3 regions of the Salinibacterium sp. AL4.1 genome follow, and region 1 is predicted to be linked to each of the others. Evidence: predicted binding sites of a transcription regulator. Region 1 holds the regulator's gene; each other region holds the start of a gene.
What was found. The regulator HrcA, encoded in region 1, represses chaperone genes, less so after heat shock. The targets are predictions, from matches to a motif close to TTNGCACTCGNNNNNNNCGAGTGCNAA.
Positions count from the first base shown of each region.

Region 2: a site for HrcA is predicted at 2,339-2,365, ahead of groES (co-chaperone GroES). Genes of this name have one in related genera too.
Region 3: a site for HrcA is predicted at 2,760-2,786, ahead of ACWTV3_RS03765 (Hsp20/alpha crystallin family protein). Genes of this name have one in related genera too.

Region 1 is NZ_JBSOQK010000001.1:488,546-492,981, reverse strand. Features, by position in the region: gene hemW (radical SAM family heme chaperone HemW) at 1-617, shown strand, start outside; gene ACWTV3_RS02405 (DUF4870 domain-containing protein) at 650-1,024, opposite strand; gene ACWTV3_RS02400 (DUF4870 domain-containing protein) at 1,116-1,514, opposite strand; gene hrcA (heat-inducible transcriptional repressor HrcA) at 1,726-2,748, shown strand; gene dnaJ (molecular chaperone DnaJ) at 2,772-3,872, shown strand; gene ACWTV3_RS02385 (16S rRNA (uracil(1498)-N(3))-methyltransferase) at 3,879-4,436, shown strand, end outside.
Region 2 is NZ_JBSOQK010000001.1:1,113,263-1,117,698, forward strand. Features, by position in the region: gene ACWTV3_RS05455 (ABC transporter substrate-binding protein) at 1-811, opposite strand, end outside; gene rarD (EamA family transporter RarD) at 868-1,812, opposite strand; gene groES (co-chaperone GroES) at 1,970-2,266, opposite strand; gene ACWTV3_RS05470 (class I SAM-dependent methyltransferase) at 2,390-3,595, shown strand; gene ACWTV3_RS05475 (DUF4190 domain-containing protein) at 3,592-4,436, opposite strand, start outside.
Region 3 is NZ_JBSOQK010000001.1:762,702-767,137, reverse strand. Features, by position in the region: gene ACWTV3_RS03780 (ATP-dependent DNA helicase RecG) at 1-546, shown strand, start outside; gene coaD (pantetheine-phosphate adenylyltransferase) at 634-1,122, shown strand; gene fgd (glucose-6-phosphate dehydrogenase (coenzyme-F420)) at 1,141-2,157, shown strand; gene ACWTV3_RS03765 (Hsp20/alpha crystallin family protein) at 2,270-2,710, opposite strand; gene ACWTV3_RS03760 (hypothetical protein) at 2,863-3,144, opposite strand; gene ACWTV3_RS03755 (alpha/beta fold hydrolase) at 3,538-4,290, opposite strand.

The sequences.
Region 1 (4,436 bases):
CCATCGCGCAGAACCCCGACCATATCTCGGCGTACGCGCTCATTATCGAGACCGGTACGAAGCTGGCGGCGCAGATTAAGCGCGGCGATGTTGCTCCGGTAGACGACGATCTGCAGGCAGACATGTATGAGCTGGCCGATAAGAAGCTCGCCGCGGCGGGCTACGACTGGTACGAGGTCAGCAACTGGGCGAAGCGCGACGAAGACCCTGCCATCAGCCACGCAAGCCGTCATAATCTTGGCTATTGGCTAGGCAACGACTGGTGGGGTGTTGGCCCGGGTGCCCATAGCCACGTTGGCGGCGTTCGTTGGTGGAACGTCAAGCATCCGGCGGCCTACGCCGACCGAATTGCGGCTGGTCATTCTCCGGGAGCCGGGCGCGAAACACTCGCGGACTCCAGTAAATATCTTGAGCATGTACTTCTGCGGGCGCGTGTTCGCGGAGGTTTGACAACGGCATCGCTGGATGCTGAAGGTCGCACGGCAGTCGCCGGGCTCATCGCCGATGAACTCGTTGACGCTCCCGCGGCATTCAAAGGAACGATCATCCTGACGCTGAAAGGGCGCCTGCTCGCGGATGCCGTCGTGCGGCGATTGCTAGCAGACGCCCCCGTGTAGAGCGAGAATTCGCGCTACGGCGAAAGTTCGAGCTACTTGATGAATTCGATGGTCAACGGGTACTTGTACGCCTGACCATTGTTAGCGGCGACGGCAGCAATGATGCTGAAGATGAGGATGAAGATTCCTGCTGCAAGGATGACGAGAAACCCAATGCCGGCGATTGTAAGGAGTCCGCCGACGAACATCGCGATGGTCATCGTGATCTGGAAATTCAAGGCAGTGCGGGTGTGAGCCTGCACGAAAGGACCGCGGTCTTTCAGCACGAGGTAGCCCACGAGTGCGGGGATGAACGAGAAGAAGATTCCGCCAATGTGGATCAACGTTGCCCAGAGCTTCTCGTCGCTCGGACTCATCGGTTGGATCGGCGCGTACGGCGAGGCGGGGGGAGGTGTGGAATCTGACATTCCTCCATTAAAGCGCTAGTTGGGCAAAAAAGTAGCCCTGAGAGCAGAAGCTCTCAGGGCTAGCAGCTATCGAGCTAGTCGATAGCGGGAATTACTTGATGAGGCGCAGGGCGAATGGGTAACGGTAGTGGTTACCCTCTTTGGCCTTCGTGAAGCCGATAATGGAGAAGATGATTGCGACAGCGACGAGCGCGAACCAGAGCAGACCTTGGATGATGCCAAAGATGCCGAAGGTGGCGGCAGTCAAGATCGAACCGAGGATTGCAAGCGCAATGTGCGCAATAGTTAGTGTGATCTGGAAGTTCAGGGCTTCCTTCGCTTCGGTGTTGGTGAACGCCCCGCGCTCCTTGAAGACCAACCAGATAATCAGCGAGGGCAGGAAGCTCAGGATTCCACCAAGGTGGGCGAATGATGCCCACTGCTTGTCCTCAGCCTCGGTCAGTTGAGCTGCCGGCTGCGGTGCTGCGGGCTGCGGATTTGCGTCAGTCATGTGTTCGTGCCTTTCAGGTGAACGAGGGAACTTCCCGGGTTTCATCAAAGTGCTCGGTGTCACACCTGAGCATTTCCACAAAAAGGTAGCGCTCAAGTACACAGACACGCTAGCGCTATGACTCGCGCGGTGCAACGGCTGTGTCGTGGTGTGTCGAGTAAGATTGGCAGTCGAACGGATTGAGTGCCAATCAAGAGAGGTGGGTGGTGGAATGGTTTCCGCCCGCGGACTTGACGTACTTCGAGTCATCGTGCAGGACTACGTTGCTACGCGCGAGCCTGTCGGATCTAAGTCGATCGTTGAGCGACATTCCTTCGGGGTGTCCGCAGCAACGATTCGCAACGACATGGTCTTACTTGAAGACGAAGAGCTCATCACGGCGCCCCACACCTCATCAGGGCGTGTTCCGACCGACAAGGGCTACCGCATGTTTGTCGACCAGTTGGCCGACCTGCGCCCGCTTACGAGCGCTCAGCGTCAAGCCATCGAGTCGTTCCTCGGTCAGGCCGACGATTTGGATGACGTACTTGCGCGCTCGGTTCGCTTGCTGTCGCAACTGACCAACAGCGTGGCGCTCGTGCAGTATCCCTCGCTGGCGACCGCTCGCGTGCGGCATGTGGAACTTGTTCCCTTGCATGCCACTCGCATTATGACGGTGTTCATTACCGACTCTGGTCGAGTCGAGCAGCGCCTCATTGACGTCTCTGACCCCGTGGATGAGGCGTTCCTGGGCGAGGTTCGCGCCAAGCTGAATTCTGCTCTCACCGGGCAGTCACTGCCCGAAGCGGCCGATCGGCTCGCAAGTTTTGCGCAGATTTTTCCCGCAGAGAGACAGGCATTTGTTGGCCAAATTGCTACAAGTTTGATCGAGCAGGTGCTGGCCAACCGTGCCGACAAGCTCGTTCTCGCTGGCACCGCAAACCTCGCTCGCACCGAGCAAGACTTCACCGGCAGCATCTTCCCTGTACTTGAGGCAATAGAAGAGCAAGTAACGTTGTTGCGCCTCTTTGGGGAGATGGAAGTAGCAAATGGATCAGTTTCTACTCGCATCGGGCGAGAGAACGCAGAATTTGGGTTAGAAGAGACATCGGTCGTCACGGGCGGGTATTCCTCATCCGGCGGCGGTGTTTCGCGCTTGGGCGTGCTTGGCCCGACGCGCATGGACTATTCGAACAACATGGCGGCGGTTCGCGCAGTAGCGCGATACCTCTCGCGACTTTTGGAAGACAACTGAGCTCGTAAGGAGCAATCGGAACTTTGGCAGATCACTACGAAGCCCTCGGCGTTGCGCGCGAAGCGACCCCGGAGGAAATCAAGAAGGCGTACCGCAAGCTCGCACGCGAGTTGCACCCCGACGTCAACCCCAGCGCGGATGCGTCGGAACGCTTCAAGTCGGTAACTCACGCGTATGACGTGCTGAGCGATCCCCAGCAGCGCCAGCAGTACGACATGGGCGGCAGCGGCGGATTCGGTGGAGGCGCCAACTTCGGCTTTGGCGACATCTTCGAGACGTTCTTCGGCGGTGGGGGTGGCGCTCAGACCGCTGGTCCGCGGTCACGCCGCGAGCGGGGCCAGGATGCGCTGCTGCGTATCGAGGTCAGCCTCAAAGACACGATGTTCGGTGTCACTCGCGACATCGAGGTCAACACTGCAGAACTCTGTGAGACGTGTGAGGGCAGTTGTGCTGCCCCCGGCAGCTCGCCGGTTCGCTGCGACATTTGTCAGGGTAGCGGCCAGATCCAGCGCCAGGTGCGAAGCCTCCTCGGCAACGTCATGACGTCGAGCCCCTGTGGCACGTGCCGCGGCTACGGCAACATCATCGTGAACCCCTGCGCTACGTGTGCCGGCCAGGGTCGTGTTCGTGCGCAGCGCACGCTCTCGGTCGACATCCCCGCCGGCGTTGAGACGGGACTGCGTTTGCAGATGCCCGGTCAAGGCGAAGTCGGTCCCGCTGGCGGCCCCAATGGCGACCTGTTCCTCGAGATCAAGGTGCGCCACCACGACATCTTTAGCCGTGCCGATGATGATCTGTTGGCCACTGTGGAGGTCGAGATGATCGACGCAATCTTGGGTACAACAGTGAAGCTCGATGGCCTCGACGGAGAAATTGAAGTGGTCATTAAGCCTGGTACGCAGAGCGGCGAAGTGCTCACAGTTCGCGATCGCGGAATTACGAGCCTGCGTGGCAACGGCCGCGGTGATCTGCGTCTCGGCATCCAGGTCGTCACGCCGACGAAGCTCAGTGGTGCAGAACAGACCCTAATGAAGCAGCTCGCCGCCGTGCGCAAGAGCAAGCAGCCGCATTTTGCCGAGTTCCAGCAGGGGCTGTTCGCGAAGCTTCGCGACCGTTTCCTGTAGGCACTCATGGCACATCTCTATATCGATGAAGAGCTTGGCGACGTTGGTGTTGGCGCCTCCGTTTCTCTCGGCAATGCTGAAGCACGCCACGCTGTCACTGTGTCGCGCCTGAAGGTAGGCGAGACGATCGCGATTGGTAACGGTGCTGGCCTGATCGTTTCTGGTCCTATCGTCACGGCGGAACACACCGAGCTCACCATCGAAGTAGCGGATGTTCAGCAGTCGCCGCGGCGAACACCGGCCGTTTTCCTCGCTCAAGCCCTCGCCAAAGCGGATCGCGACGAACTCGCGGTTCAGGTCGCCACCGAACTCGGCGTCGACGGCGTCATTCCGTGGTCTGCGGCGCGCAGCATTTCGCGCTGGCAAGGCGCGAAGGTTGCCAAGGGTCGCGATCGCTGGGCCGCTATCGTTCGCGAAGCGAGCAAGCAGTCTCTGCGCAGCTGGATCCCCGACGTTCTCGACCTCGTCACGACCAAGCAGTTGGCAACCTTTGCTTCGACGACGCGGATGCTCGTGCTCGAGCCCACGGCAACCGAAACGTTGGCCGAACTCGAAGTCGACGAC
Region 2 (4,436 bases), 620 kb from region 1:
CGATGGCTGCCTTGGTTGCCTTCTCTGAGTCGTAGTTGGAACCCACCACAACGACATCGGGTGCAGCCTCTTTCAGGCTGGCAATGATCGCGTCGAACTTAGTCGTCGACGTCGTGAACACTTCGTCAGCGACAAGCTCCGTGTCATATTCGGCAAGCGCTTCAACGAAGGTGTCGTGCAGTGCTGTGCCCTGCTCATCCGCGATATAGACAAAGGCGATCTTCCGCGCCGTCTCGCCGCCGAGGAGCGCATCAGCCAGTGCATAACCCTGCTGATCGTAGGCGGGAATCGTGCGGAAGAAGTAGCCGTCATCGAAAACATCGTCGAGGCTCGAGAGCGTGGCGGCGGGAGAAATCAGGGGAATCTGGGCATCCATCGCGAGAGGAATTGCCCGCTGCACGAGGGCCGACGATGAGGGGCCGATAACGACATCCACGTCTTCTGCGACAAGTTTCTTAAAGTTCGACTCCAGCGTGGTCTTTGTGGCTTCGCCGGAATCGACCGCCACGATTTCGACAGGCTCATCGTTGACGCCACCGGCGGCGTTAATCTCTTTTACTGCCGCGGCCACTCCCGCTTTCTGGGCCGCCGCGAGGAACGAGAAGGTTCCCGATGTCGGAAAGATAGTGCCGATGCGCAGGATGCCATCGCCCGCGGGCGTCACCGCGGGAGTGGGCGTTGCCGACGGGGTCGATCCCCCATCGGCGGCGGCGGTCGGAGCAGCGGGAGGGACGGGGGCGCTGCACGCGGAGAGCGCGGCAACCACCAGCGCTGCGACAATGACACGTCTCGCCGGCTGAATGCTCGCCATTGCTTCGCCTTTCTTGGCGTGCAGGTCTCGGGCGACCACACACCGTCAGAGGAATACTACGGGGCGCCCGGAGCCTCTGCGGCGGAACCAAGCCGCGTACGAGAAGAGTGACGGAAGAGATCAAAGGTGAGGATCGCCAGCGCCAGCCACACGATGGCAAAGCCCAACCAACGCTCGGGCGGCATCGCCTCATGGAAGATAAAGACAGCGACGATCAACTGCAGAATCGGCGCCAAGTACTGGGCCAAGCCCATGTAGGTGAGGGGCAGTCGCCGGGCGGCCGCGGCGAACAAAATCAGTGGGATCGCGGTAATGGCACCCAAAAAGAGCGTCAAGGTCAAGTGACCGGCGCCCGCGGTGCCCGCAGCGAGTTGCCCATCGGCCGAGAGCACGAGCAGAACAACAACCGCGATAGGCGCAAGAAATGCCGTCTCGACGGCCAAGCCGCCGACGGCATCCGCTTTAGGGCCGACGTTCTTCTTGACGAGACCGTAAAAACCGAAGCTGAACGCGAGGCCGAGGGCAATCCACGGGAAGCTGCCATAACCAATTGATAGCACCAGGACTGCGAGCGCACTGATGCCGAGCGCCACCCACTGCAGCGGACGCAAGCGTTCGCGCAAGATAACGACACCGAGCAGCACCGTGACGATCGGGTTCGTGAAGTACCCCAGTGACGCCTCGACAATGTGACCGTTGAGGCTTGCATACACATAGATCAGCCAGTTGACAACGACGAAGGCGCCGCCCAAGCCGAGCGTCCAAAACGTCTTACGATCACGGATGATGGCGAGAACCCGACGATAACCGCGAGTGAACACGAGCAAGATCGCGCAAAACACCAGCGAGAGTACGATTCGCCAGGCCACAATTTCAATCGCGCCCGACTCCTTGAGGGAGAAGAACACGATCGGCATTGCGCCCCACAGCACATACGCGGAGACAGCAAAGCCGAGACCGCTCGGCGAGACGCGGTCGGTGGCGGGCGAAGGAGAAGTCACTTCTAAATCCTAGGGCTGACGACGAACGCTCAGCGCCATCCGCGATGCTGACGAGCAGTGCCGCCCGACGCCTCCGGATACGACGAAAGCCCAGAGCCGAGGCCCTGGGCTTTCGAACTGTCCTGCCGTTACCGGCGGACGAGAAATGAGTATCGCGTTAGCGAACGACTACGGCGAGAACGTCGCGAGCCGAGAGTACGAGAAGGTCTTCTCCGCCGTACTTCACCTCGGTTCCGCCGTACTTGGAGTAGATGACCTTGTCACCGACTGCGATGTCGAGCGGCACGCGGTTTCCGTTGTCATCGATGCGACCGGGACCTACGGCGACTACTTCGCCTTCCTGGGGCTTCTCTTTCGCAGTGTCAGGAATAACGAGCCCAGACGCGGTGGTCTGTTCTGCGTCAACCTGCTTGATTACAATGCGATCCTCGAGCGGCTTAATGGACACCGACACGTTTGACCTCTTTCTAAAGTGCTTGGGCTGGCACACTCCCTGTAGGAGTGCCAGATCAACTATACGGCTTGGTTGGCACTCGATCAACGTGAGTGCCAATTCGGATGCGGATACGGTTAGAGAATGAATCAGAGCGAATTGCGCGAGTTGCTTTCTGCCGAAGGGCTTCGCCTCTTGGACTCGCTGCCAGCCTGGCATTCGAGCGACGAGATCGTGCGCACCGTCGCCGAGCTGCGCAAGGCCGGCCACAGCCCCGGCCTCGTCGCCGCTGTTCTCAGTCAATCGAAACTGCGCGCAAAAGCCGCGGGCAAGTTCGGACCCTTCGCCGAGCGGATGCTCTTCACCGAGGCCGGGCTCGAACAGGCAACTCGACTCTCGGTCGCCGCCCAGCACGCCGGCCGCTTCTCGAAGGCCGGAGTGAAGTGGGTCGCCGACCTCGGCTGCGGCATCGGAGCGGATGCGCTCGCCATCGCCGCTCTGGAACTCAACGTCACCGCCGTCGAACGCGACGAGACAACCGCCGCGATTGCCGCGTTCAACCTCGCTCCGTGGCACAACGCCCAAGTCGTGCACGGCGACGCTGAATCTGCCGATCTGGCCGGCATCGACGGCATCTACCTCGACCCCGCTCGCCGCGACGCCCGCGTGCGCCTCACCAACCCCGCCGACTGGACTCCGTCGCTCGACTTCGCCTTCGGCCTCGCCGAGCGCTACCCCACCGGCATCAAACTCGGTCCAGGCATCGACCGCGACCTCATCCCCGACAATGCCGAAGCCCAGTGGGTATCTGTCGGGCGCGAAGTCGTTGAACTCGGGCTCTGGTTCGGAGCGGTAGCCCGCCCCGGCATCCGCCGTGCCGCCCTCGTAATCGGCGATCACGGCACCGCCGAGCTCACGGCAGCTGCCGACAGCGAAGACGAAGCCGCGGGAGAACTCGGCCAGTATCTCTATGAACCCGACGGCTCTGTCATCCGGGCGCGACTCATTGGCGATCTGGCACGTCAGCTGAACGCTCGCATGCTCGACACATCGATCGCCTATTTCAGCGCGGATGCCGCAGTCGCAACCCCGTTCGCCACGTGCTTTGAGATTGTGGCCGATTTCGCCCTCGACAAGCGCTCGCTCAAAAAGGAACTGGCCAGCCGCAAAATCGGGACCTTGGAAATCAAAAAGCGCGGAGTCGATATCGACCCCGCGACTTTCAGAACGTCTCTCTCACTCAAGGGTGAAAACAGCGCCACCCTTATTCTTACGCGAGTGGGCGGCAAACGTCGCGCGCTGCTCGCACAGCGCACGACGTTTACAGAAACCTCAGCAGCTATTGCTTAGTAGCCCCCGTAGTACGGCGCGTTGTAGCTAGCGTTGGCCACGAAGATGAAGAATACAATCCAGCCAACGATTGTGAGCAAGCCAAGGCCGGTGGAAATGTACCCGGTGATGAGGCCGGTGAGCCAGAACGGACGGGCGTAGGGCTGCTTCTTCTGCGCCATGTGGCCCAAGACAACTGCAGCGATACCGGGCAAGAGGCCGAGCGCCATAAACGTGAGAACGATGCTCGAAATACCCGTTGCCATCGAAGCGATTGACAAACCCTTGGGCGGGCCTGCCGGCACGGGACTGTACGCCGCCTGGCCGGGAGTGGGGCCGCTCGCGTAGCCGGGAACGGGAGTTCCGTTGGTCGAGGCGTAGGGGTTGGAAGGTGCTGCGGCTGGCGCTGCTTCGGGAGCGGTGCTGTCGGCAGCGGGCGCAGTCGAAGGCGTAACGGACGGCGCCGGCGGCACGGGCGGAATGCTCGTTGCCGCACTCGGCGCGGCGGGAGCGTCTGCCGGAGTCGTCGCAGCATCCGCGGTCGCCGCGGGAACGGCGGCGGGAGCCGCTGTGCTCGGCTCATTGGCGGCCGCAGTCTTCGCGGCAGCCGTCTTCGCAGCCGACGTCTTAGCTGCGGCAGCCTTCGTGGCGGCAGCCTTCGTCGTCGTGGATTTTGTGGTCGCAGCCTTTGTCGTGGTCGGCTTCGCTGCTGCAGCCTTGGAAGGAGCAGCCTTCGCAGCAGGCTTCTTCGCGGCAGGCGCTGACTTCGCCGAAGATGCGGCGGGCGATTTCTTGGCGGCGGGCTTTTTGGCCGAAGGGGTCGCCTTTGCGAGCGGAGTGTCTGACGTGGATGATCCGCCGG
Region 3 (4,436 bases), 270 kb from region 1:
GAGGCGCTGCACGGCAAGCTTTCGAGCGACGAGAAAGACGAACTCATGCGCTCGTTTGCTGCGGGCGATATCGATGTGCTCGTCGCGACGACCGTGATCGAGGTGGGCGTCGACGTGCCCAACGCTTCAGTGATGGTCGTTCTTGATGCGGACCGCTTCGGAGTTTCCCAATTGCACCAGCTGCGCGGCCGTGTCGGCCGTGGTGGCGTCCCCGGCCTGTGCCTGTTTGTGACAGCAGCCGAGGGGGAGTCATTGGCTCGCGAACGCGTTGAGGCTGTGGCATCCACTCTCGATGGCTTCGAACTCGCGAATAAAGACTTGGAACTGCGTCGCGAAGGCGATGTGCTCGGCGGAGTGCAGTCGGGCGGGCGTTCGAGCCTCAAGCTGCTGCGCGTGGCCAACGACGGGCAACTCATCACGGAAGCACGCGAGGCAGCACAAACGGTGCAGGCCGCCGATCCGACCCTTGCGGAGCATCCGGCGCTCGCCGAGGCCTTGCAGCGTCGTCTCGACGAGAGCGCCGAAGCCTTCCTCGGTAAGAACTAGCCCAACGAAAACTAACGTCAGCAAAACAAGTTCTCCGCACAGCGAACTCCCACGATGTTGCAAGCCCTCAGCGGCTATCGTTGAAGCATGAGTCGGATCGCTGTCGTTCCCGGGTCCTTTGACCCTGTCACCCTGGGCCACCTGGACGTGATTGAGCGGGCAGCAAAAACCTTTGACGAAGTGCACGTTCTTGTCGTGCACAACCCCGGTAAGACGGCACTTTTGCCGATTGCCCAGCGCGTCTCGCTGCTTGAGCAAGCGATAGCGGATGCTCGGTTCGCCGGCAACATCCGCGTCACCAGCTGGAGTATGGGCTTACTCGTCGACTACTGCACCGAGGTCGGTGCGAGCGTCATCGTGAAGGGCATCCGTTCTCAAGTGGATGTTGCGTACGAAACGCCCATGGCGATCGTGAACCGCGATCTCGCGGCCGTCGAAACCATCTTTATGCTGCCGAATCCCGCGCATGCGCACGTCTCCAGCTCGCTCGTGCGCCAGGTGGCGGCGCTCGGCGGAGATGTTGCGCCGTATGTACCTCGGGTGGTTTCTGAGTTTTTGCAAGCGCCGCGCGACTAACACCGGCACAATGGGTCTATGACTCTCACTCTCGGATACAAAGCGTCAGCCGAACAATTCGCCCCGCGTGAACTCGTAGAGATTGCGGTGGCCGCCGAAGCTCACGGTATGGAGAGTGTTGCGGTCAGCGACCACTTTCAGCCGTGGCGTCACGAGGGCGGTCACGCCCCGTTCTCGCTGAGCTGGATGGCAGCGGTCGGTGAGCGCACGAGCACGATCCGTATCGGCACGAGCGTGATGACCCCGACCTTCCGTTACAACCCCGCCGTGCTCGCTCAGGCCTTCGCCACGATGGGTTGCCTGTACCCGGGGCGCATCATGCTCGGCGTCGGAACAGGCGAGGCCCTCAACGAAGTAGCGACCGGATTCCGCGGTGCCGGAGAGCAAGACTGGCCCGAGTTCAAAGAGCGCTTCGCTCGCTTGCGCGAATCGGTTCGCCTCATGCGCGAGCTCTGGACTTCAGACCGGGTGTCGTTCGAGGGGGAGTATTACTCCACTCACGGTGCGAGCATCTATGACCGCCCCGACCAGCCCATCCCGATCTATATTGCCGCCGGAGGACCCATGGTGGCGCGCTATGCCGGCCGCGCGGGTGACGGCTTCATCTGTACCTCGGGCAAGGGTATGGAACTCTACAACGACGCGCTCATCCCGGGCGTCAAGGAGGGTGCGGCCAAGGTGGACCGCAAATTCGAAGACATTGACCGGATGATCGAAATCAAGCTCTCTTACGACACCGATGCCGACGTTGCTCTCGAGAACACGCGTTTCTGGGCGCCACTTGCTCTCTCGAAGGAGCAGAAGCACGACATCACTGACCCCATCGAGATGGAACGCGCCGCCGATGCTCTGCCGATCGAGCAGATCGCGTCGCGCTGGATTGTGGGCAACGATCCCGACAAGATCGTTGACGAGATTCGCCCGTACGTGGATGCCGGCCTCAATCACCTCGTGTTCCACGCGCCCGGTGGCGACCAGCGTCGCTTCCTTGAACTCTTCGAGCGCGACATCGCTCCGCGATTGCGGGCGCTGTAGAGCGCTAGAGCGCGAGACGCGCACACGGTTTAACGAACGATGGGCGGATGCGTGAAGCATCCGCCCATCGCTGCTGTGTCGGCAATCAACGCCGCCGACTACTGCTTGCTGGCTAGCTCGTAACAGCGACCTTCTCAGTCGATCGAGCCTGGTTCACGGAGTTGGTGCTGACCTCAATTTTGCGAGGTTTTGCCTTCTCCGATACCGGGATGATGACGCTCAGCACGCCGTTGTCGTAACTGGCACTGATGTTGTCGCGGTCAATGCCCGCACCGATGCTGAACTGGCGAAGGTAGGAACCGTAGCGGCGCTCCTGCGAGAGCCATTTGGCTCCTTCGCGCTCGCCAGCGGTGCGCTCGGCTCGAATCGTGAGGAGCTGACCGTCAACGTCAACGTCAACGGAGCCGGGATCGACGCCCGGAAGGTCGGCGGTGAGAACGTACTCGTCAGCCTGGCGGTAGAGATCCACGGGCATGGGCTGGGTGCCGACGCGGGACTGGGCAGCTGTGGAGAGCCTGTCGAGTTCGGCAAAAGGATCAAATGACAGTGTCATGGGAAACCCCTTTCTCAAAGTTGAGTCACTGTGACTCAACAATCAAAAATTAGCACTCTCGCCCCGAGAGTGCCAAGTCATTGTGCTCAAAGTTCGCTGACAACGAAACGACCGTCGCCGGAGGGCTCCGGCGACGGTCGCGTGCGTGGTTCTCAGCGGATGATGAACCGCGGGTAATTCTGCTCGGCACGAGCCCTGGCCTGAGCCAGTCGCTCGCGACGAAGCTGATGTTCGGCCCGCAGCTGGGCCGAGGCGAGCAGTCGAGCTCGGTGCGGCCGGCGGCTCCACGTGATGAGAGCGATGCCGAGGTGCAGAGCAAGACGGTCGATGACTCCGACGCGACGCGGTGAGGCGTGGCGCGGTTGTTCAGCGACGGGGCTGGGGTTGGGCGGATGGTCACGGCGGTCTTTAGGGACCGCCAGAGTTGCGTTCATGAGATGTCTTTCGTGAGCTGTATTCGTGAGAAAACTGGATGCGGAAGGCGCGCAAAATTGCGCTGTTTCAGGTGGTGACCCAACGGCTTCCCACAGTGATCGCGAGTCGCTGAAGAAGGGACAATCATCGAGAGGCGAACGCACCCGCGAAGGGGATGCAGACTCGTCAGTCGTCGCAGTCTCGCGATGATCGAGTTGGGCCGTGTGCTCCGTGAGCGCCGCCACCGTCAGAACCGGTGAGCGAAAAACGCTAACCGATTAGGCGGTGAGGCGCCAGACGGAGCCGGCGGTCGTGGGGTTCTTCGTAAAAGTGAAAATAAACACGCGAGGCTCCTTTCAATAGTTGGCGTTTGCTCAGTGTAGGGCGGGCAGTCGCTGACGACAAGACCTAATTTAGGTGCGATGCAAAGCCGTGATGATGGCGTCCGAGAGCTCAGCGGGTTTCGTGAACTGCGGCCAGTGCCCGGTCGGTAGGTCCACGAGTTCGAGGTCGGTGAGCTGAACGAGTTCGGTCGCGAAGGGTGTTCCCTCGCTCATCCACTCTCGCATCTGGTCGGCGGGAAACTCACAACAGATCACGGTGGCGGGCACGCTGAAGCGCGCCGGGGTGGAGAGCGTTTGCGGGGTGGTTGCGATCAGCGCTGGCTGGGGGATCGCGATTTCTTGAAACCAGGTGCGCAGTTCGTCGGTGAGGTCAACGAGATCTTCATCATCGAAAACGCTCCAGTCGGGCAGGGGAATCTCGCCCTCCACGGTGGGTAACTCGGTGTTGATCGGCATGCCGTTGGGCAGCGGCACGGTGTCGACGTGCACGATTCTGGCCAAGCACGTGGGCCGGGCATCCGCTACCGCGTGGGCAATGGGGCCACCGCCGCTGTGGGCAACGAGGGCAATGCGGGGCGTCGGTCGTTCGTCTTCGTCACCGTTCTCGCTGCCATCAGCCTCCACGTGGGTGAGGGCGTCAACGACCGCGACCACGGCCGCGATGTGGTCAGCCAGGGTTACCGTCGCGCGGTTGGTGTCGCGGCGTCGCAAGCCAGGGAGGGTGAGCGGGTGCACGGTGTGTCCAGCATTGCGAAGTGCGCGGGTTACAGGAGCCCAGGAGTCTCCATCGAGCCAGAATCCGGGGATGAGAATGACGTGCATCGGCGGGCTAGCGGTGCTGATCGATCAGGATCGGGACTCGCGCTCGACTGCATCTCTGGGGGAAAGCGAGAGGCACCGCACGGTATTTCACGGTGACACTGACTGAAAACGCGCCGAGCTTCATGCTGACTCCTCATTGAGTAGAC